DNA from 3 places in the Mesorhizobium waitakense genome. Region 2 is predicted to be linked to each of the others. Evidence: predicted binding sites of a transcription regulator. Region 2 holds the regulator's gene; each other region holds the start of a gene.
The links. Region 2 encodes LexA, which represses DNA repair genes until DNA is damaged. Its sites were predicted from a motif close to TGTTCNNNNTGTGTTCNG; they were not measured.
Positions count from the first base shown of each region.

Region 1: AC07FD_RS39190 (YifB family Mg chelatase-like AAA ATPase) is a predicted target of LexA. The motif match lies at 2,271-2,288, and genes of this name have one in related genera.
Region 3: dinB (DNA polymerase IV) is a predicted target of LexA. The motif match lies at 2,513-2,530, and genes of this name have one in related genera.

Region 1 covers NZ_JBWKME010000220.1:40,260-48,101, forward strand. Annotated here, with positions in the region: gene AC07FD_RS39185 (malate synthase G) at 1-573, shown strand, start outside; gene AC07FD_RS39190 (YifB family Mg chelatase-like AAA ATPase) at 652-2,181, opposite strand; gene gshB (glutathione synthase) at 2,568-3,509, opposite strand; gene AC07FD_RS39200 (glycosyltransferase family 2 protein) at 3,748-5,034, shown strand; gene AC07FD_RS39205 (GtrA family protein) at 5,031-5,429, shown strand; gene AC07FD_RS39210 (GtrA family protein) at 5,530-7,356, shown strand; gene AC07FD_RS39215 (putative bifunctional diguanylate cyclase/phosphodiesterase) at 7,506-7,842, shown strand, end outside.
Region 2 covers NZ_JBWKME010000162.1:9,834-17,675, forward strand. Annotated here, with positions in the region: gene kynA (tryptophan 2,3-dioxygenase) at 1-211, shown strand, start outside; gene kynU (kynureninase) at 275-1,522, opposite strand; gene AC07FD_RS30755 (GntR family transcriptional regulator) at 1,687-2,424, shown strand; gene lexA (transcriptional repressor LexA) at 2,796-3,533, shown strand; gene AC07FD_RS30765 (ComEC/Rec2 family competence protein) at 3,527-5,989, opposite strand; gene gltX (glutamate--tRNA ligase) at 6,092-7,516, shown strand; gene gltA (citrate synthase) at 7,701-7,842, shown strand, end outside.
Region 3 covers NZ_JBWKME010000203.1:24,360-32,201, forward strand. Annotated here, with positions in the region: gene AC07FD_RS36715 (FGGY-family carbohydrate kinase) at 1-679, shown strand, start outside; gene AC07FD_RS36720 (hypothetical protein) at 765-1,106, opposite strand; gene dinB (DNA polymerase IV) at 1,234-2,481, opposite strand; partial or broken gene AC07FD_RS36730 (DUF899 domain-containing protein) at 2,691-3,403, shown strand; gene AC07FD_RS36735 (winged helix-turn-helix transcriptional regulator) at 3,482-3,904, opposite strand; gene AC07FD_RS36740 (dihydrofolate reductase family protein) at 4,018-4,605, shown strand; gene AC07FD_RS36745 (SDR family oxidoreductase) at 4,737-5,618, shown strand; gene AC07FD_RS36750 (alpha/beta hydrolase) at 5,727-6,677, shown strand; gene AC07FD_RS36755 (sigma-70 family RNA polymerase sigma factor) at 6,858-7,697, shown strand; gene AC07FD_RS36760 (2OG-Fe(II) oxygenase) at 7,706-7,842, opposite strand, start outside.

The sequences.
Region 1 (7,842 bases), on a different contig from region 2:
AACACCGCCTGGGTGCCGTCGCCGACGGCGGCGACACTGCATGCAACGCACTACCACAAGGTCGATGTCCGCGCCGTGCAGGCGGCGCTGAAGAACCGGCCCAAGGCCAAGCTCGACGATATCCTGTCCGTGCCGGTCGCGGTGCGCCCGAACTGGACTCCCGACGAGATCCAGCGTGAGCTCGACAACAACGCGCAAGGCATCCTGGGCTATGTCGTGCGCTGGATCGACCAGGGCGTCGGCTGTTCGAAAGTGCCAGATATCAACGATGTCGGACTGATGGAGGACCGCGCCACGCTGCGCATTTCCTCGCAGCACATCGCCAACTGGCTGCACCACGACGTCTGCTCGCGCATCCAGGTGATGGATTCCCTGCGGCGCATGGCGGCCATCGTCGACCTGCAGAATGTCGGCGACCCGCTCTATCAGCCTATGGCGGCCGACTTCGACAACTCCATCGCCTTCCAGGCCGCCTGCGACCTGGTCTTCAAGGGCCGGATCCAGCCCAACGGCTACACCGAGCCGGTGCTGCACGCGCGGCGGCTGGAACTGAAGGCACGCGCCTCGGACTGAGCCGAAGTTTCATTAGAGCCAAGGGCAAGGTGCCGCCGCTTGCGTTTCCAGCCCTTTAGACTAAGGGCGAGGAAGGCGTCACGCCGCCTGCGCCACGCGCTCCGAACTCATGCGGTAGGAAATCGCCTCGGCCAGATGGATGCGGCCGACGGTTTCGCTGGCGTCGAGATCGGCCAGTGTGCGCGCCACTTTCAGCACGCGATGATAGGCCCGCGCTGAAAAGGCGAGCTTTTCGCTCGCGTCCTTGAGCAGCGACAGGCCGGCGGCATCAGGCATGGCGATCTCCTCGATGACCGCCGGCGCGCAATGCGCGTTGGTCGTGGCGCTGACGCCGAGCCGTTCGAAACGTTCGCGCTGGATGGTGCGGGCCCGTGCCACGCGCAGCGCCACGGAAGCACTCTTCTCCGCCCGGTCGGGCCGGATCAGGTCGCTGGCCGACACCGCCGGTACCTCGATCCTGAGATCGATGCGGTCGAGCAGCGGGCCCGAGATGCGCGCCTGATAATCGGTGCGGCAGCGTTCGCCGCGCAGGCAGCGATAGCCCGGCTCACCCGCCATGCCGCAGCGGCACGGGTTCATCGCCGCGACCAGCTGGATGCGCGCCGGATAGGTGACCCGATGGTTGGCGCGCGCGATCATGCAGTCGCCGGTCTCCAGCGGCTGGCGCAGTGCATCGAGCGTCTGCGGCGTGAATTCGGGAAACTCGTCGAGGAACAGTACGCCGTGATGGGCGAGCGACACTTCGCCCGGCCGGGCGCGGATGCCGCCCCCGACCATCGCCGCCATCGAGGCCGAATGGTGCGGCGCGCGGAACGGCCGCCGGTCGGTCAGCTTGCCTTCGCCGAGTTCTCCCGCCACCGAGGCGATCATCGAGACTTCCAGCAATTCCTTCGGCGCCAGCGGCGGCAGGATCGACGGCAGCCGCTGCGCCAGCATCGACTTGCCCGATCCAGGCGGCCCGATCATCAAAAGGTTGTGCCCGCCGGCGGCGGCCACTTCCAGCGCCCGCTTGGCGGTCTCCTGGCCCTTGATGTCGGCAAGGTCGGGCAGGTCGCGCGCCGAGGCGTGGATGCCGGCTTCGGGGCGCGACAGCACCTGCGTGCCGCGGAAATGATTGGCGATCGCAATCAGGCTGCGTGGTGCCAGAATGTCAAAATCCTTGCCGGCCCAGGCCGCTTCCGGCCCGCAGGCGAACGGGCAGATCAGGCCCTTGCCCTCGGCGTTGGCGCCGATTGCCGCTGGCAACGCGCCGGCCACCGCGGCAATTGTGCCGTCGAGCGACAATTCGCCAAGCACGACGTAGCCGGCCAGCATGTCGCCCGGAATGGCGCCGAGCGCCGCCATCAGGCCAAGTGCGATCGGCAGGTCGTAATGGCTGCCCTCCTTGGGCAGGTCGGCCGGGGCAAGATTGACGGTGACCTTCTTCGACGGCATCGACAGGCCCGACGCATGCAGTGCCGCTTGCACCCGCTCGCGGCTTTCGGCCACCGCCTTGTCGGCCAGGCCGACGATATGCATGTTGACCTTGCCGGGCGCGATCATCACCTGCACGTCGACCGGCACGGCCTCGATGCCCTGGAAAGCGACCGTGCGAACCCGCGCCACCATTTTATGCCCCCGGATAGTTCGCTTGTGCCCTGGCGATCAAGGCGCGAGCGAGATCGGAGAAGACACAACCACAGATTTCGGGGTTAGGCAAGAACATTACAAGAACATGCGGTTGCTTCACGTAAGCTAAAGAATCTACCGGCAAGGACGCGCCGTTCATGAGTCGGCTTCGATCGGAAGCTTGGGTGATTAGCTGTCGCGCAACCAACGGAAAACAGCAAGGTCAGTGGTTGGGAAGAAAGCCCATCGCCGGTGTCGATCCGCACTGGGCCATACATCATTTCGATCAAATCAGGAACATTGCAGGAATACCCAGCCCCGCCGGTCGCGGCCGGGTTGTGCCCGGTTGAAAAAGCGGAACATGGTTAAGACAAAATGAAAACGGCTTACTTCCGCTTGTCCTCGACCGCGTCCCAGAACAGGCTGGCGATGTCGGCGCCGCCAAAACGCCTGACTTCGCGCACGCCGGTCGGCGACGTTACGTTGATCTCAGTCATGTAGTCGCCGATGACGTCGATGCCGACGAGGATGAAGCCGCGCGATTTCAGCGCCGGCCCGATGCGGGCGCAGATTTCGCGCTCGCGCGTCGTCAGCTCGGTCTTTTCGGCACGGCCGCCGACATGCATGTTGGAGCGGGAATCGTGCTCGGCCGGCACCCGGTTGATGGCGCCGACCGGCTCGCCATCGATCAGGATGATGCGCTTGTCGCCCTTGCGCACATCCTTCAAATAGCGCTGCACGATATAGGGCTCGCGGAACATCTGGCCGAACATTTCGAGAAGCGAGGCAAGGTTGCGGTCGGCCTCCAGCATGTGGAAGATGCCGGCGCCGCCATTGCCGTACAGCGGCTTGATGATGATGTCGCCGAACTCCTTGCGGAAGGCGGCGACTTCGAGCGGATCCTTGGTGATCAGCGTGTCCGGCATCAGGTCGGGAAACTCGGTGACGAAGATCTTTTCCGGGCTGTTGCGCACCCAGGCCGGGTCGTTGACCACCAGCGTCTTCGGGTGGATGCGTTCGAGGATATGCGTGGTGGTGATGTAGTTCATGTCGAAAGGCGGATCCTGGCGCAGCAGGACGACATCCATTTCCTCCAGATCGGTGCGCACCTTCTCGCCCAGCGAATAATGGTTGCCCTTCTCGTCGCGCACCTGCATTTCCTCGATGCGGGCAAACACCTTGCCGTCGCGCAGCGATAGCCGGTCGGGCGTGTAGTGGAACAGCTGATGGCCGCGCCGCTGCGCCTCCAGCGACAGCGCGAAGGACGTGTCGCCGGCGATCGACACGGTGGAGATGTGGTCCATCTGGACGGCGATTTTCAGCTTCATGGCAAGTCTCCGGCGGCTCGGATGGGCGACTGTCTTGCCTGTACAGGCTCACTGCCCGTCTGCCAATCGCGACATTTTGAAGATTGGCATCAGACAACCGCAAGCCCGGCCTGCCTTCCGATTGGAGACAAGGCGAGGCTGCGCGTCATCGCTTTCTTAAGCCTTGCCGTGCAACGGTAAGCCCGAATGCGCCCGGCCGAACTGACGCAGCGCCGGGCACTCGATGGAACAACGACCAATGAACGCCGTCACCGCCATCCGCGCCTCCGCAACCAAACAGCTCGAACTCACCATTCTCATGCCGTGCCTCAACGAGGCCGAGACGCTCGCCGTCTGCATCGGCAAGGCGAAAACCTTCCTCGACAAAGCGGGCATCTCCGGCGAGGTGCTGATATCAGACAATGGCAGCACCGACGGATCGCAGGCGATTGCCGTGGCGGGAGGCGCCCGTATCGTCCCGGTGGCTCAGAAAGGCTATGGCGCGGCCCTTTTGGGCGGCATCGCGGCTGCCAAGGGCCGTTTCATTATCATGGGCGATGCCGACGACAGCTATGATTTCGGCGCGCTGGAAGCCTTCGTCGCGCGGCTGCGCGACGGCGCCGACCTTGTCATGGGCAATCGCTTCCAGGGCGGCATCGAGGCCGGCGCCATGCCGCCGCTGCACCGCTACCTCGGCAACCCGGTGCTCAGCTTTGTCGGCCGCCTGTTCTTCCGCATCAAGACCGGCGATTTCCACTGCGGCCTGCGCGGCTTCAATGCCGACAGCATCAGGAAGCTCGACCTGCAGACAACCGGTATGGAATTCGCCAGCGAAATGGTGGTGCGTGGCGCCCTTGCCGGCCTGCGCATCGAGGAAGTGCCGACCACGCTCAAGCCCGACGGCCGCAGCCGGCCGCCCCATCTTAGGACCTGGCGCGATGGCTGGCGACACCTGAAGTTCCTGCTGGTCTACAACCCGCGCTGGATGTTCTTCATCCCAGGCACGGTGCTCGGCGGCCTTGGCCTGTTGTTCGCGGCGCTGCTGGTGTTCGGGCCGCTGCGCGTGATCGACAATCTGTCGCTCGACCTCAACACCTTCGTCGCCGCCTGTTTCATGGTCGTCACCGGCGTCCAGCTCATCACCTTCGGCGCCATTTCGCGATACTATGCCGAGATAACCGGTATCCTGCCGCCAAGCCGCCGTTCAGACTGGCTGACCAGAACCATCAGCACCGACCGTCTCGCCGCCAATGCTGGCATCTGCTTTGCCGGCGGCGTCTTGTTCTTCGGCTATGCCGTGGCGCGCTGGGCGCATCTCGGCTTCGGCCCGCTGAACGATTCCGAGATCCCGCGCATCGTCGTGCTGGGCCTGAGCCTGATCGTCATTTCCTTCCAGGTCTTCTTCTCGGCTTTTCTGCTCGGTGTCCTGGAAATACCGGTCAAGCGGCTGAAGTCTGGGCGGACCGGTCAATCGGGTGAACTGCCGGCCAATGAGTTGCCGACCGGCGAATCGCCGGCTAACCAACTGCCGGCGCGCGACGCATGAGCGAAGCATTGCCGGTCTTTGTCCGGACGCGCCTGTTCCGGTTCCTGACGGTCGGCGTCGGCGCCGCGTTGCTGCTGTTCGTCCTCTCGTGGCTCCTGGTGTCGCTGGGCTTTTCGCCCTTCATTGGCAGTGTCGTCGCCTATGCGATCACCTTCGTTGTCGCCTATAGCGCGCAGCGCGGCTGGACATTCGGCGGCCAGCACGATCATGCCAGCGCCATGCCGCGCTATCTTGCGCTGCAGTTCGGATGCGCGCTGTTTTCGGGCCTGGTGTCGCATCTGGCGGTCACCCGCTTCGGCCTGTCGGCGCTTGCCATGTCGGCGCTGATGACGGTTGCCGCAAGCACGGTGAGCTACATTCTGTCGTCGCTGTGGGTGTTTCCGGCGCGCGATTGATGCATGGCGCCCAAAAGTGGCGCAAAATCGCGCCGCTTTACGCTTTGTGAAGCGGCCGGCGCTAGCGTGCGCCGATAGACACAGGCTGAAAGCCCACTCCATGACCACCGCCCATACCGCGATGCTTTCCAAAGACGGGGTACGCGCCTCCTGGCGAGCGGACCTCATGCTGGCGCTGCTTGCCACGCTCGGCTTCCTTGTCGTCAACGCCTGGGCCGGGTTCCCGGCGCTGAGCAATACCGGTGGCGACAATGACGATCTGTTGCGGCTGGTCGAAGTGCGCGACCTCTTGGCCGGCCAGGGCTGGTTCGACCTGCATCAATACCGGATGGGCCTGGAAGGCGGCTTCGTCATGCATTGGTCGCGGCTGGTCGATGCACCGATCGCCGCCATTGTGCTCGGCGTATCGAGCCTGACCCGCAATGCCTTGCTTGCCGAGAACGTTGCGCAGGTGGCGTGGCCGGCGCTGCTTTTCGGCCTGACCATGGTCTTCATCATTCGCGCCGCGCGCAGCTTTGCCGGCGATGGCGCGGTGCTGCCCGCCGTCATCGTCGGCGCGGCAGCGCTGTATTTCATCGGTATCTTCGAGCCGGCCGCCCTCGATCATCACAATGTCCAACTGATGCTGACCGTCGCCAGCCTGAGTTTCCTGCTCGAAGCGCGTATGCGCAGGCCGGCGGCGTTGCTTGCCGGCCTGTGCGCCGCGTTGACCCTCGCCGTCGGCATGGAAACCGCCCCCTATGTCGGCGCCATCGGCGTCTGCGTGACGACGCTGTTTGCTTTTGACGCATCAGGCGAAAAACTGATCGCCAGGGATTTCGGCCTTAGCTTTGCCGGCGTCGCGGCGCTTGTCTTCGTCGCCACCGTCCCGCTATCGGCCTGGGGTCAGGCGCAATGCGATGCTTTCTCGACGATGCAGTTCGTCGTCGCGGCCCTTGCCGGAACCGGCCTTGCGGCGATCGCCTCGCTCGAAGCGGCCGGGCGCGGGCAGCGTCGGCTGTCGCTTGGCGTGCTCGGCGTCGTGCTCGGCGCGGTCTTCCTTTTGCTGTTCCCGCAATGTCTGGCCTCGCCCTATGCCGGGCTCGATCCGCGCCTGAAGACGTTGTGGCTCGATCATGTCGACGAGGCGCAGTCGCTGTTCCAGCTCGCCGCCCACGATCCCGCCGAGCTGGCGGCGCGCTATGCCACGCCTCTGGTGGCGCTGGTGCTGATGGCGTTGCGCCTGCGCCGTGGCGGCTGGCGGCGCCAGGACAGCCTCGTCGCCACGCTGCTGGTCGTGGCGTTCCTGGTCAGCGTCTGGCAAGTGCGCGGCTCGACATTCTCGATTGTCTTCGCGGTGATCCCGCTGTCGGCCTGGATTGCCAAGTGGCGGCAACGGGCCGAAACCAGCCCGTCGCGCGGCTCGGTGCTGCGGATGGCCGCGGCTTGGCTCCTCTCGGTGAACTCGCTCTGGTCGGGCGCCGCCCAGGCGGCGTCGGCGGCGCTCGCCACCGGTGTAAAAATCACCAGCGACGCCAGTGTCGGCGCGAGCGTCGACCCGTCCTGCCAGGCCAAGGCCACGTTCGCCACACTCGGCAGGTTGCCCGATACCACCGTGCTTGCAGTCTCCAATATCGGATCGCCGATCCTGGTGTACTCGGGGCATCGGGTGTTCGCCGGGCCCTACCACCGCAACGTCGCGGGAGACCTGATTGCGCTCGACGCGTTCCTCGGTTCCGATGCGCAAGCCAGGTCGATCGTCGGCGATCATCACGTCGGCCTTGTCGCGCTGTGCCGCGGCAACTCGGAAAGCCAGCTTCTGGCCTCCACCGCGCCGGACGGCTTTCTTGCCGGGCTGATGCGCGGCAACGTGCCGGAATGGCTGGAGCCGATCGCGGACACGAAGGGCGCCTCGCTCGAACTCTATCGTGTCCGGCCCAAGGGCTGACGGCCTGAAACAAGGGCTGGACGCACCGCGCGTCGATCCTTCCGAACGCGACGCGCTTTACCCGCGAATAATCGATTTGGGGATACGTTTCCTAAAGGGTTTGCTGCCAGTCTGAGGCTAAATTCCGAAGTCACAAAACAGGGACACCGATGCAAACTTCGTTTGGCACCGGTCAGGCAAACAGGGAGAGCACGGATCTGGCGTTCACCGATCCGTTGACCGGGCTTGGCAACCATCGCCGCTTCTTCGACAAGGTCGATCGCCTGATCAGCGACCGTGCCGACGACCCGGCGCCGTTTACCGTCGGCATTCTCGACCTCGACGGCTTCAAGCCGATCAACGACCTGTTCGGCCACAAGGCCGGTGACGATATCCTGATCCAGGTCGCGATGCGGCTGCGCGCCTCTATGGACGGCCATTCCACCGTCTGCCGCATCGGCGCCGACGAATTCGCCTATCTTTACCCGATGGTGTTCAGCGAGGAAG
Region 2 (7,842 bases):
GCAGCGCTACTGGATGTTCTACGAGCTGGCTGAAAAACTGGTCGACTTCGAGGATTATTTCCGCCGCTGGCGCTTCAATCATGTGACCACGGTCGAACGCATCATCGGCCTGAAGCGCGGCACCGGCGGCACGTCGGGTGCGTCCTACCTGAAGAAGATGCTCGAGGTCGTCCTGTTTCCGGAGCTCTGGACAGTTCGCACCCGGCTCTGATCTGTTTCCGCTTTGCGTATGTCGTTGACCCAAAACCGCTACACATTTTTGGGCGACGTACTCTCACGTGACTGCAGTCTTGACCGCAAAGCGCGCATCCTGCCAGGCACCCGTGCGCAGGATATCTTCCAGCACCTCGACCGCCTGCCAGACATCCTTGTAGCCGACATAGAGCGGCGTGAAGCCGAAGCGGATAGTCGAAGGCGCGCGGAAATCGCCGATCACGCCGCGCTCGATCAAGGCCCGCATCACCTGGTAGCCGCTGGGGTGGATGAATGACACCTGACTGCCGCGCTCGTTGCCGTTGCGCGGACTTTCAAGCTCGAGCCCGTAGGCGCCACACCTTGCTTCGACCAGCTGGATGAACAGATCGGTCAGCGCGATGCTCTTTTGGCGCACCGCCGCCATGTCGACGTCGTTCCAGAGGTCCAGGGCGCCCTTGAGCGCCCGCATCGACAACACCGGCTGCGTGCCGCACAAGAACCGGCGGATGCCGATGCCGGCGGCATAGCCCTGTTCGAAGGCGAACGGCCGCGCATGCCCCCACCAGCCGCTGAGCGGCTGATAGACATCACCATGGTGCCGCTTTGCAGCATAGATGAAGGCTGGCGAACCCGGGCCGCCATTGAGGTACTTGTAGGTGCAGCCGATGGCGAAATCAGCATTGGCGCCGTCGAGTTCGACTGGCAGCGCACCGGCGGTGTGGCAGAGATCCCAGACGATCAGCGCACCGGCCTGATGGGCCCTGCGCGTCAGCGCCGCCATGTCGCGCAACTGGCCGGATTTGTAGTTGACGTGGTTGACCAGGATAACGGCGACGCGCTCGTCGATCAGGTCCTCGATATCAGGCGCATCGACGCCCTCGAGCCGCAGGACCGTACCCGGCCGCGTCGAAGCAACGCCCTCGGCCATATAGAGATCGGTCGGGAAGCTGTCGCCCTCGGCGACGATGACCGACCGATTCGGCCGCATTGCGAGCGCCGCATGTAGCACCTTGTAGATGTTGATCGACGTCGTATCGCAGACCACAGTTTGGCCGGCCGCGGCGCCGATCAGGCGTCCGAGTTGGTCGCCGAGCTCGACCGGCATGTCGAACCAGCCGGCGGTGTTCCAGGCACGGATGAGGTCCTGCGCCCATTCCTGTGTCGCGGCCTTGTTCAGTTCGTCGAAGACGGCGGGTGAAGCCGCACCAAGCGAATTGCCGTCGAGGTAGATCACCCCTTGCGGCAAGACGAAACGATCGCGCATGGCGCGTAGCGGGTCCGCGGCATCCATCACCTCGATTTCAGCGAGATCGGGAGTTGCATTCATGGTCGACTTATCCCCGCGCATGAGCGTGCTCAGATGAACATATCAGGTGAAACCGTTGGCGATCATGGGCAAGTCCCTTGGGAGTTGTCAAACATTATATATAATTTACGCAATGAAAGGATTTCATATATAATCACCCGACCAAGCGGTACGGATGGACGGCTATGCTGGACGACGAGCACTTCTCGAAGACAGAAGCAGCCTACAGGCTGCTGCGCCGCGATATCCTCACCACCCGTTTGAAGCCCGGCGCACCGCTCAAGCTCAGCGCGTTGCGCAACAGCTACGGCATCGGCTGGACACCGCTGCGCGAGGCACTCTCGCGGTTGGAGGCCGAGCGCCTGGTGACCGCCATCAGCAATCGCGGCTTTGCCGTCGCTCCGGTCTCGCGCAACGAGTTGGAAGATCTGTCACGCGCCAGATTGGTGGTTGAACTGCCTCTGCTCCAGGAATCGATGGAGAAAGGCGGCCGTGAATGGGAGGACGCCGTCGTTGCCGCCCATTACCGGCTGTCGCGCAGCAGGACCGCGGTCGACGACCCGTCCGACGAAGTGGTCGACGAATGGGATGAAAAGCACGAGGCTTTCCACGCGGCACTGCTCAGCGCGGCGGCGTCCCCCTGGCTGCTGACCTTCCACTCCACGATCGCGGATCAGTTTCGTCGCCATCACCGCTTTCTTGGCCTGGCGCCAACCTTGCGGGCGGCCGCCGGTCTCCAGCATGGCTACGAAGAGGCCATGGAGGCGTTGCGCCAGGCCGTCGCGATCGAACATCATACCGCGCTCATGGAAGCGGCGCTGGATCGCGACATCGAGCGCGCGAAAACCCTGATGGTTGCCCACATCGGCTACACGCTGCATGTCTATGTCCATGCCGGCGGCGGCATCACAAACAAGCGGTAATGCGACGAGGAACAAGGCAAAGGCGAAATGGGCAATTTCCTCCCGCCAAAGTTGGCATTTTGGTTCCCTTTCGTTCACGGGAGCCACGACCGGTGAAGTGAACCGAGCCCTCTTGTCGAGCTCCAGCGTTAGCCGAGGCCAAGCCCGACACAGGGTGGGCCACAGGCCATTAACCATAGCAATTTCAATCCAACAAGCGCTCGGCGGTGGCAGGCAAGCGTCGATGCGACCCACTGCCGGGGCGCCGAATAATTTCAGCCGCCTTAACAAGTTCATTAAACTTTAAACGGTTGCGGAACACAACTGGAACAGATAGTGTTTGTTCTGGGTTTGTTTTTCCGATTCTGGTTTTGGGTAACCTGGGGGCTGCCATGCTGACGCGCAAACAACACGAACTGCTGATGTTCATTCATGAACGGCTCAAGGAAAGCGGCATTCCGCCATCCTTCGACGAGATGAAGGAAGCGCTCGACCTTGCCTCCAAATCCGGCATCCACCGGCTGATCACGGCGCTGGAGGAGCGCGGCTTCATTCGCCGCCTGCCCAATCGGGCGCGCGCGTTGGAAGTGCTGCGGCTACCGGATTCGATCGCGCCAGGCCTCAACGCGGCAAAGAAGTTCTCGCCAAGCGTCATCCAGGGCAGCCTCGGTCAAGGCGGCCTTGGCCGGCAACTCAAGCCTGCGTCTTCGCGGATGCCTTCGGCCGGCAATGACGACGACGTGGTTTCCGCCGTGTCGATCCCGGTCATGGGACGCATCGCGGCCGGTGTGCCGATCGACGCCATCCAGCACCAGACGCATTCGATCTCGGTGCCGCCGGACATGATCATGGGCGGCGAACACTATGCCCTGGAGGTCAAGGGCGACTCGATGATCGAGGCCGGCATCTTCGACGGCGATACCGTCATCATCCGCAACGCCGATACAGCCAGCCCGGGTGAGATCATTGTGGCGCTGGTGGATGAAGAGGAAGCGACGCTGAAGCGGTTCCGCCGCAAGGGTGCCTCGATTGCTCTCGAAGCCGCCAACCCGGCCTATGAAACCCGCATTTTCGGACCGGACAGGGTCAAGGTGCAAGGCAAGCTCGTCGGGCTGATCAGGCGCTACTGAGCAGGGCTTGCGACCGGCTTTTCGGGTTTGCGGTAGGGTGGCAGGCCCCTCGCCTCGCGCGAAAACTTGCGCTGCGTGTGCCAGGGCCGGTATGGGCTGTCCACCGCGAAGCTGATCGTCGCAGGCGTGATCGCCGATTGGCGATCGAAGAAGACGGCCGCGCTACCCTTGCGGGCCAGTTGTCGCTTGGTGATGACGAGCACCAGCGGATTGTGACAGGGGTCATAGGCCGTGGCGTCATTGATGACGATCAGGTCGGCGAAGCCGCAGGCCATCCAGGCGTCCTTTCGGTCTTCGACATGCGCGATGATCGCACCAGACGGATGCTTGGCGAGACAAATGCCTGATGTGCAATAGAAAGGCGCGCCCGACGGCAGCTCGGCGGCATCGGCTATCTCGAATTGCCCGTCTCCTTTGCTGAACACCTCCGGCATGACGATGGTTTCGGATGTCAGCGCGCGTTTCCAGTTGTCGACCGTGAATTCGTTCGGGCGTGCCCGGCTGACGGCGAGTTCGCCACCCCCGATCGGCAGCGCAACCAGCCGGGCGTCCTCCGAGATCAGCACGTCCGGTGCGCGCGTGTCCGAGACGGTCAACAGGCCGGCAAGCGCGAACGGAAGGGCTGCGAGCCGTAGCCATGTCGTGGCCATCGTCGCGATGACCAAGGCAATCGCCACCAGCAGGACGGACTGCTGCGAAATCAAACCGACCGCGTCGACCGGCGAGCGCTCGGAAATCCATCCGGACATAGCGATCATCACCGTCAGGCCTTTGCCCATCACGTAAAGAAAGGGACCATCTGCGCCAAAGGGCATCGCCAGTGCACTGAGGACGGCGAAAGGCATCACAACCAACGAGACGATTGGCATGATGGCGAGATTGGCGAACAGGCTGAGCGGCGACACCCGCTGAAAATGCCAGATGGCAAACAGCGCCGTGGCAGAGCCGGCGATGATGGAGGTCATGGCAAGGCCGCCCATCGCCGACAGGAATTTTCTGGTGAGAAAGTCAGGCAGAGATCGCCGTGGCGGCGGCGGTTTCGTTTTCGCCGCACGATGATCAGACCAGCCGGCATAGGCACCGACCAGCGCCGAGGTCGCCGCGAACGACATCTGGAAACTTGGGCCGACCACTTCATGCGGCGACACCGCAATGACCGCGATCGCCGAGATCGCCAGGTTGCGCATGGTCAGCGCCGCCCGATCAAACAGCACGGCAATCAGCATCACGGCCAGCATGATGAAGCTGCGCTCGGCGGCAACGACGATGCCTGAGATCACGAGATAGGCGGCGATCGAGACAAGTGCGGCGGCGGCCGCGTATTTCTTGACCGGTCTGCGCGCGGAAAAGTCAGGAAACAGGGCGAAGGCGCTGCGCATCAGCATCATGATGGTGCCGGCCACCAGCGCCATGTGCAGCCCTGAAATGGAGATGACGTGGTAGATGCCGGTGCGCCGCATCGCTTCGTTGATCTCATCGGGAATGCCGGCGCGCACGCCGACGATCAGCGCCGCGGCGATCTCGCCTTCGGCGCCACCGACACTGCCCCTGATATGGTCGGCGATGGCTTCGCGGGCATTTTCTATCCCCGAGGCAAGGCGGGCCGAAGGCGGCATGTCGTCGTCATTGCCGGCGACAAGCTTCGGATTGCTGAGGAAAAACCCGCTGCCGCCGATGCCGGCGAAATAGCTGTCGAAGGAGAAGTCGTAGCTGTCCGGCCGCACCGGGCCGGTGGGCGGCAACAGCTTGGCGTAGCCGGTGACCAGGGAGCCTGCGGTTATCTCTGCCGGGATCTTTCGTGCCGAAAGCCGAACCCGCTCTGGTGCATAGCGCAATTTCGGCCTGGCGGTCGACGTCACGTCGATGGTCAGCCGGATGCGGCCGGTCTCCATTCGGTCAAGCGAGACGACGCGGCCGGTCACTTGAGTCGAGATTTCCGAACCCAGCATCTGCGTTCCCGCCCGCCATGTCTCGACCTTGCCGGCGAGCAGGCCGAGCGTGCACAGCAGCGCAGCCATGAAACACAGATGGGTTTTCGGCCTGGAACGCGAGACGAACGCGCAGAGCCCCGTCAGAACGACGACCGCGACAGGCTTTGCAAAATCTGGTTCCACCGTCAGCGAAAAATAGCCGATCGCTCCGATCGCCAGGCAGACCGGCACCAGCAGGAAGGCTACGCCTCGATCAAGCTCCAGGCCCGCTGCCGTGGCCACGCTGTGCCGCAGCCGAGGCAGCGATATCCGGCCGATTTGCCGGCGCACGCGCACGATCCTGCCGGCTTCGGCAACAGGGACGGGGACGGAGACATCCGCTTGCAACGGCGGGTTGCCGGGGTCCGGCAACATGGGTGATGGCGGTGGCAACGTAGTCGGCAGCGGCATCGCAAACAGGGACCGTTCGCTGACGCCAATAGCGGCGTCCTCGCCCTGATCCGAGCCCCGGCCCCGTCCAGCCATCGGGTCTGCCCCTTGCGCCCTCGACACCCTATGCTACATGAACGCGCAATGCGCGAAAGTCCATGCAACCACACCCCGCTTCAGATGGTTTCCGAGAGTTTCATGTCCGACAAGGTCGTCACCCGTTTTGCCCCCTCGCCCACCGGTTACCTGCACATAGGCGGCGCGCGCACGGCGCTGTTCAACTGGCTGTACGCAAAGCACACTGACGGCACGATGCTGCTGCGCATCGAGGACACCGATCGCGAGCGCTCCAACGATGCCGCGACCGCAGCCATTCTCGACGGGCTTTCCTGGCTCGGCCTCTCCTGGGATGGCGAGGCCGTCTCGCAGTTCGAGCGCGCGCCGCGTCATCGCGAGGTGGCCGAGGAGCTCGTGCGCATGGGCAAGGCCTACTACAGCTATGAGACGCCTGCCGAGCTCGAGGCAATGCGCGAGGCAGCACGCGCCAAGGGCCTGCCGCCCCGCTATGACGGCCGCTGGCGTGACCGGGACCCCTCCCAGGCGCCCGCAGGCGCCAAGGGCGCCATCCGCATCAAGGCGCCGACCGCGGGCGAGACGGTGGTGCACGACCGTGTCCAGGGCGAGGTGCGCTTCCCCAACAAGGATCTCGACGACTTCATCATCCTGCGTTCGGACGGCAACCCGACCTATATGCATGCCGTCGTCGTCGACGACCACGACATGGGCGTCACCCACATCATCCGCGGTGACGACCATCTGACCAACGCCGCCCGCCAGACGGTGATCTACGACGCCATGGGCTGGGACGTGCCGTCCATGTCGCATATCCCGCTGATCCACGGCGCCGATGGCGCCAAGCTGTCGAAACGGCACGGTGCGCTCGGCGTCGAGGCCTATCGCGCCATGGGCTACCTGCCGGAGGCGTTGCTGAACTACCTGGCGCGCCTCGGCTGGAGCCACGGTGACGACGAGATCATGTCGATCAAGGACATGATCTCCTGGTTCGACATCGGCGATGTCAACAAGGGCGCCGCCCGCTTCGACTTCGCCAAGCTGGAGGCGCTGAACGGCGTCCATATGCGCCGCATGAGCGATGCTGAGCTGTTCGACATCTTCATCGCCACCCTGCCCTATCTCGAGGGGGGGCCGGCGATGGCCGCGCGCCTCGACGACAGGAACAAGGCGCAGCTGCTGGCCGCGCTGCCCGGCCTGAAGGAGCGCGCCAAGACACTGGTCGAACTTGTCGACGGCGCCGCCTTCCTGTTTGCCACCCGGCCGCTCCCGATCGACGACAAGGCGGCACTGCTGCTCAATGAAGACGCGCGCAAGATCCTGCGCGGCGCTCACGAAGCTTTGACGACCCTGTCAGGTGACTGGACGGCCACTGCGGCTGAAGCCGCGGTGCGCGACTATGCGCAGGCCGGCGGCCACAAGCTTGGCGCCGTGGCCCAGCCTTTGCGCGCCGCCCTGACTGGCAAAAGCACCTCGCCGGGTGTGTTCGACGTGCTTGCGGTGCTCGGCCGCGAGGAAAGCCTGGCGCGCATAGCGGATCAAATCGATTAGGAGCGAACTGGCCCAAGAAGATTGGCATTGAAAGGCGCGTTTCGCAGTGCAACATTGGGCCCTGGCCCAATCTGGCACGCACCTCCTAGAATGCGGTGGCGAATACGCGCATTGCGGTGATTTCGACGTGTCGCTCTGCGGAATTTTGCCTTTGCCGGCATGAGGAAACAAGAAGGAGTTTGCAATGACCGAAGCTGCGAAAAAACTGGATTTGGGCGGCAACACCCACGAGGCCACGGCAACGCTTGAATTCGCCGGCAAGACGCACGAGTTCAAGGTGCGAAGCGGCTCGGTCGGGCCTGATGTCATCGACATCGCCTCGCTCT
Region 3 (7,842 bases), on a different contig from region 2:
GCCTGGCCTGTGGCTGAACGAGGGCGGCCAATCGGCGGCCGGTGCGGCCATCGACCATCTGGTGCGCATGCATCCGGCGGCCGGCGAAGCGGCGGCCAAGGCGCAGGTCGAGGGGCTCAGCCTCAGCGCCTGGCTCTCGCTGCAGGCGCAAAGCCGTGGGGGTGCCGCGGCGACGCCGGCACTGGTTGGCGATATCCATGTCGTGCCGGAATTTCTCGGCAACCGCGCGCCGTTCGCCGACCCGGATGCGCGCGCGCTGATTGCCGGGCTCGATCTCGACACCAGCCACGACAGCCTGGTCGGGCTTTATGTCGCCGGCGTCTGCGGGCTGGGCTACGGCGCGCGCCAGATCGTGCGGGCCGAGCATGACAAGGGCATCCCTATCGACACCATCGTCGTCAGCGGCGGCGCCGGGCAAAGCCCGCTGGTGCGCCAGCTGCTGGCCGACACGACAGGCATGGTGGTGGTGGCGTCGACCTCGCCGGAGCCGGTGCTGCTCGGCTCGGCGATGCTGGGCGCGGTCGCCGCCGGCTCCTATAAGGACCTGGTGACGGCCATGGCGGGCATGTCGGAACTCGGCGAGGTCTATCATCCCAACGCTTCGCTGGCCGGCTGGCACGCCAAGCGTTTCGCGGCGTTCGAGCTGTTGCAGCAGGCCGGCAAGGCGATCAGGGGCTGAAGCGGTCGGCCACAAGGATGGCGTTGTCAGGAGCGTGGCGGAACTGCAGAGGAACACACGTGCGCCGAGGCTGTCTGTCGTGGTCTCATTGAACGGACTGGATGAGCCATAGGAGAGCCAGAAGGTTGGCGAGCGATGTGCCGGCCGGGCCGAAGGTTTTCATCCGATCATCGATCGTGGCGCCTATGACCGCATCCCCAGCCTGCACAAGGATCATTATCCAGGCGATGGCTTCAAGCCATTCCGTCGAACCGGTAAAAAATGGCACGGCGCTCGCGACCACCAAAGCCACGCTGCGTGCACAACCGTAGAAAGCTATTGTCCGGGCGTTGCCGGTTTCGTTCATGGCGGCAGCCAAGGAGAAACCGAGACTGACGACCGCGCTGAGAGCTGTGACTGACGCGCAAACGATGAAGGCTGTGAACATCGCATTCCATGGCTTGTGGCCGCTACACCTTACTCGAATAGCCAGGGCCTGAAATCAAGTCACTCTTTGCCGCTACCAGTTACAACTTGCGCGGTCACCTGCAGGACACGAATGGCTTCGGCCGCACTCACAGCTCCTTTTCCGCCAACTCCCTGAATTCGTCGGGTACCGAGCGCGCCGCCTCCAGCGCCACGGTGCCGTAGCCGACAGCCTGTTTGCCGAAGCGCTCGCGGATCTTGTCGATGGCGCGGTCGGCGCCGAAGCGGGCCAGACCTTTTCGGGTGCCGGGACGGCGCTTCTCATCGCCGAGGCCGAGCGGCAGTTCGAGTTGCAACTCGGCACTTTCCTCGAGATGCGAGACCGAGATCGCCAGAAGCGAGATCGTCTTCTCGTAAGGGTGGTCGGCAAGCGCGCCGCGCACTAGGTCGCCAGCGATCTCGGCCAGCATCGCAGTCGCCGCGATCGGCTGGTCAAGCGTGATCGAACGCGTGACGGCGCTGAGATCGGCGAAGCGCACGCGCACCGTCACCGTGCGGCCGGGCCTTGCCTTGGCGCGCAGCCGGCTGGCGACGCGGTCGGCTAGATGCAGCAAAGTGGGCACGATGACCCGTGCAATGGCGGGCTTCTGGCCGAGCGCCGATTGCGCGCCGGCCGAGTGCGCCCGGCGCTTCGTCTCCAGTTTGCGCGGGTCGCGGTTCCATGACAGCGCCGACAGCTTTTCGCTGGCGGCGGGACCGAGCAGCCGCGTCAGCGCGCCGCTGTGCGTCCTGGCCAACTGGCCGATGGTCTCGATGCCGATTTCGGCCAGCCGCGCCTTCGTCGCCGGGCCGACGCCCCACATCAGCCCGACCGGCAGGTCGTGCAGGAAGGCGATCTCGGTGCTGGGTTCGACCACCACCAGCCCGTCGGGCTTGGCGACCTGCGAGGCGATCTTGGCCAGATGCTTGGTGCGCGCCACGCCGATCGAGATCGGCAGGCCGAGCTCGGCCCGGACGCGGCGGCGGATGGTCGTGGCGATCTCTTGCGGGGACCCGAACAGGTGTGTGCAGCCGGCGACATCGGCAAAGGCCTCGTCGATGGAGATGCGCTCGACCACGGGCGTGAAGTCGTCGAGCACTTTGATCGCGGCGTCGCCCAGGCGCTGGTAGTCGCTGAAATTGCCGCCGACGAAGATCAACTGCGGGCAGAGTTCGCGCGCCTTGCGCCCCGGCATGCCGCCGCGCACGCCGAAGGCGCGGGCTTCATAGGAGGCTGCGAGCACCACGCCGCCGCCCACCGCTATAGGTTTGCCGCGCAGGGACGGATCGAGCAACTGCTCGACCGAGGCATAGAAGGCGTCGAGGTCGGCATGCAGGATGGTGGCTGTCGTTTCCATCCCGACCGCACATCCGCAGTTGCTGATAGATCGGAACATATAGAGAACAAAGCGCGCACGACTGTCAAGCAGAATGTCGGCGCACGGTGCTATCAGCTGCGTTCTTCAGCACAAATTGCTCAGGCGACGTCGGATCGCGGTTTTCAACAACGTCTTTAAGACAGGCAACGAGGCTGTCAGCATACGCCAGAGTGCGGAAGGAGGACGACATGACCGACCACATCATAGCGCCTTACACGGATTGGTTTGAAGCGCACAAAGCGCATCTCGGGAAAGAAAAGGCGTTTACGCGCCAGCGTCAACAACTCGCGGCGGACCGACGGGCACTGCCATGGCTTCGGATCGACAAGCCCTACGAGTTCGATACGACCCAGGGAAGGAAATCGTTGGCCGATCTCTTCAAGAACCGCAGCCAGTTGATCATTTATCACTTCATGTTTCCGCCCAATGCAGACTATCGGTGCACCGGCTGTTCATTCCTTTGCGACCACATCGACGCCGCCAACCAGCATCTGATGCATCACGACGTCTCCCTGGCCGTCTGCTCACGCGCTCCTCTCACCGAACTATTAGACTTCAAGGCGCGGATGAATTGGCAGTTTGATTGGGTGTCGTCGTTCGGAAGCGATTTCAATTTCGACTTCCAAGTATCGTTCACCGAGGACCAGATCAACTCGGGCAAGGTGTTATTCAATTTTGACGAGGCCGCGATAACAGCAGAGATCGCGGTGGTGCGACCGTTTTCTACAAAGATGATGATGGCAAGATTTATTGCACTTTCCAGGTGCGGGGCCGTGGCGGCGAGAACCTGATCGGGACCTATAGCTATCTCGACCTCACTCCCATCGGCCGCAATGAAAATGGGCCGTCCCATACGCTGGGCGACTGGGTCCGTCTTCACGATGAGTATGATGGTCGATGATTATCCATTTATCGCCGCACAGTTAGGCAACGCCCTGCCTTGGCGTCGGCCTCCGGGCGTCTTTCATAGCTTCGGCGATCATGCGTTCGCCAGATGCTCCGCTCGCAACGCTGCCTTCATCTGGTCCAGCGCAGCATCACCGCCGGCCGCCAATTCGTCGGCGACCCGGGCGAGCTTGTCGTCGGCCCTGCGGTGCTTGCTGCCCCAGGCGCCGAGCGTCGCCAGCACGGGCAGCAGGTCGATGCCGGCCTCGGTCAGCCGGTAGACCGTTTTCAGCCCGTGTGTCGGGTCTTCGCTGCGGGTGAGGATGCCTTCGTCCTGCAGCGTCTGCAGCCGCTCGGCCAGCGTGCGCGAGGAGATGCCTTCGTCGGACTGCAGGAATTCCCGAAAATGCTTTTTCCCGGCGAAGATCAGGTCGCGGATGATGAGCAGCGTCCAGCGGTCACCGAGCAGTTCGAGCGACAGGTTGATCGGACAGCCGGACTTTCCCTTTGTCGACATGTCTATGGTTCCATTTTTAAATCACTTTACTATTGACATCATTCTCCGCGATGGGTCAACTGGTTCCATAAGTAAACCACTCGCCAGCATCGGACAAACCGAGGAGAACGACCATGAAAAAGCTGATCCTGCAGATCCAGGTGTCGGTCGACGGCTTTGTCGGCGCCAACGAGGACCATCACTGGCAGCTCTGGGAATGGGGCGACGAGAGTGCCTGGGACGACGAGCTGAAGCGGGATTTCAACGCTGTCTTCGCCGGCATCGACACCATCCTGCTCAGCCGCAAGATGGCCGAGGAGGGTTACCTGACCCATTGGGGCAATGCGGCGAAGAAATTCCCGCGCGATCCGTTCTACGCCTTTGCGCAGCGGATCGTCGAAGCACGAAAGGTGGTGCTGAGCGACAAGCTCAAAGCCTCGCGATGGGACCGCACTACGGTGGCCAATGGCGACCTGCCGCGCGAGGTCCAGGCGCTGCAGGCGGGCGAGGGCGGCGACATGGCCGTCTTCGGAGGCGCCGGTTTCGCCTCCTCACTCATCGCGGCCGGGCTGGTCGACGAGTTCCAGCTGTTCGTCAACCCGGCGGTGCTGGGCGCGGGACGGCGGATCTTCGACCAGGGCGGTTTCGAGACCCTGCGGCTGCTCGGCTCGAAAGCCTATGCCTGCGGGATGGTGGTCAACCGCTACGCGCCAGTGGCATGATCCGAGGCGTGGTGGAGGCGTCTCGCCGATAAAAAGATGTTTGGGCGGAATCCTTTGCCCGCGTCTCTTCGTCTTCAACGTGCGGTCGCCGGCAGGGCGGGCGCATCAATCCTGAACGGAGAGACAAGACCATGATCCTGGTGACAGGCGCCACGGGCCTGAACGGCAAGGCCATCGTGCGCGAGTTCGCACGGCAGAAGCATCAGGTGAGGGCGCTGGTGCAGGACCCGGCCCGTGCCTCGGCGGCGGGGCTCGACGGGCTTGCCGGGATACAACTGGTCGAGGGCGACATGCGCCGGCCTGAAACGCTGGGCGCTGCACTCGACGGCATCGACCGCGTGCTGATGATTTCGACAGCCGCAGAGGACATGACGGAAACGCAGTGCCGCTTCATCGACGCCTGCAAGCAGGCCGGTGTTGCCCATGTGGTGAAGTTTTCCGGCGCGGAATCCAACATCGGTTATGACGCGACGAAGTTCCGCTTCACGCGCATGCATGAGGAGATCGAGCGCTATCTGGAAGGGTCAGGCTTGGCGTGGGCGCATCTGCGCCCCAGCCAGTTCATGCAGGTCTATCTGCGTGACGCGCCAACCATTGCCGCCGAGGGCGTTTTCCGTCTCGCACTCGGCGACACCGAACTGTCGCCGGTCGATGTCGAGGACATCGCCAAAGTGGCCTTCCGGCTGCTGCGCGATGGCGGCCACGCAGGCGAGAGCCTCGACATGACCGGGCCCGAGGCGCTGACGATGCACGATGTCGCGGCGCGGATATCGAAAGCGATCGGCAGGCCGGTTCGCTATGTCAATGTCAGCCCTGAAGTGCGGCGGCGCAATCTGCTGGCCAGCGGCATTCCAGCCGGCTTCGCCGATGCGCTGGACGAGCAACTGGCCGAGCGGCTGCGGCGGCCGAAATCGCGTGTGCATCTGGCGACGCATGAGATGTTTGGCGTGCGGGCAACGCCGTTCCTCGAATTCGCCCGGCGTCACGCCGCGATGTTTGGCGGCGAGGACTAGCCGCGCTCGCGCAAAAAACATCCGCGGCCACGTATCCTTTCCGACCGCTCGTTCGTCCTAGGCTTCGAAGGTCGCGCGGCCCGCGATCCGCAACCCCGGGAGACCATAATGGCGAGCATACAGAGCGAGGCAAACAGGAACCACTACGCGGCGCTGGCCGCCAATGCCGGCAAACTGACGAGCCCGCAAGCGATCATCGACTACAACGACACGCATTGGACGGCGCTGACCGGCGAACCCGGCGGCGTCGACTATATCGAGGTCGATGCCGGCGGCGTGCCGGCAATGTGGATCGTGCCGAAGGGTGCCGACGAGCAGCGGGTGCTGTTCTACGCGCATGGCGGCGGCTTCATCGGCGGCTCGATCTACACGCACCGCAAGCTGGTCGGGCATCTGGCCAAGGCCGTCGGCTGCCAGGCGTTGCTCTACGGCTATCCGCTGGCGCATCAGGCGAAGCATCCGGCCCAGCTCAATGCGGCGATGACCGCCTGGACCTGGCTCACCGACCGCACCGGGCAAGGCTTCGACACCAGGCACATCGCACTTGCCGGCGATTCCTGCGGCGCGGTGCTGACCTATGGCGTGCTGCAGTGCCTTCGTGCGGAAGGCCGGCCGCTGCCTGCCGCGACGCTGATCATCTCCGGCTGGTTCGACATGGCGCTGACCGGTGCCAGCTATGAGACCAACCGCGACAAGGACCCGGCGTTCGCCAAGGCTGCCGTCGACTGGCTGGTGACGAACTTCATCGACGATGGCGACCGGCTCGATCCGCTGGTCAGTGCGCTCTATGCCGACCTCAGCGGCTTTCCGCCTGTCTTCCTTCAAGCCGGCGCGGATGAGACGCTGGTCGACGAAAGCCGCATGTTCGCCGAGCGCGCCAGGCTGGCCGGCGTCGAGACGCGGCTCGACGTCTTCGACGGCATGCTGCATTCCTTCCAGATGATGGCCGGCAAGGCGCCGGAAGCCGACGACGCGATCGGCCGCCTCGCCACCTGGGTGCGTGCGAGATTGGGCTTACCAGCTATCAGCGACAAAGCTGCCGGCGACAGAGCGGCTTGAGCCATGCGCCGGCTGGTCGTATCGAGCTTCGTGGAAAGTGCAGCACTTGCGTAATGGTGTGGTGACCCTGACCGATATGCCGCGAGGAACCAGCAGATCCGCAAATCCGTTGCACCGGCACAAGGGATACAGCCGCGGCTTGATTCCGAAGGCCTGTTCGACCCGCGCTACAAAGAGTTCCTGGAGACGGTTTCGCATCTGCGGGTCAAGCTGCACCGGTACTGCGCGCGCATGACCGGTTCGGCCCTCGATGGCGAGGACATCATGCAGGAGGCGCTGTTCGAGGCCTATCGCAAGATCGAATTGCTCGACGATGCGCAGGCGCTGCGGCCCTGGCTGTTCCGCATCGCCCACAACCGCTGCATCGACTTCATCAGGAGCCGCCGCGCCCGGCAGCGAGCCGAGGCCGGCTATGCCGGCGACGAGATCGTACTGCCTGTCGAGCCCGCCGGTCCCGGCGCCGGCCGTGCCATCGAGCGGTTGGTCGTGCATCTGCCGCCGAAGGAACGCGCCTGCGTGCTGCTCAAAGATGTCTTCGACCATTCGCTTGAAGAGATCGCCGATCTGGTCGGCTCGACATCAGGCGGCGTCAAGTCGGCGCTCAACCGCGGTCGCGCCAAGCTCGCCGTCTTGCCGGCGCAGCCGATCGCGGCACCGGCACACGATGCCGAGTTGGCGCGGCTGCTCGACCGCTATGTCGAATTGTTCAACAAACGAGACTGGGACGGGGTGCGGGCGCTGACCAGCGCCGATGCCCGGCTGCGCGTTTCGGACTGCTACAATGGCTTGCTCTCCGGCTCGCCCTATTTCGCCGAATTTGAGCGCAGCGAGCTGCCCTGGCGCATACGGCCAGGCGCGTTCGAAAGGGAAAACGTGCTGGTCGTCGACCGGCTGCATGGCGAAGTCTGGCGGCCGCCGTATCTGGTGCGGATCCATGCCGACGGCGGCGTGATCGACCATATCAGCGACTACTATGCGTGTCCCTGGATCCTGGATATGGCATCCGCCGACGCCGGATGAAGTCGGCCTCACTTGGCGTCGTGAAAAATAATGCCGACCGTGTGGCGCATGCCTGAGCGTAGGCGGCTGACGCCGTGGCGCAAGTTGACGCGGTATTTGCCCTTGGTTCCCTGCACCGGTCGATTGTGGACGGCGAAGGCAACCG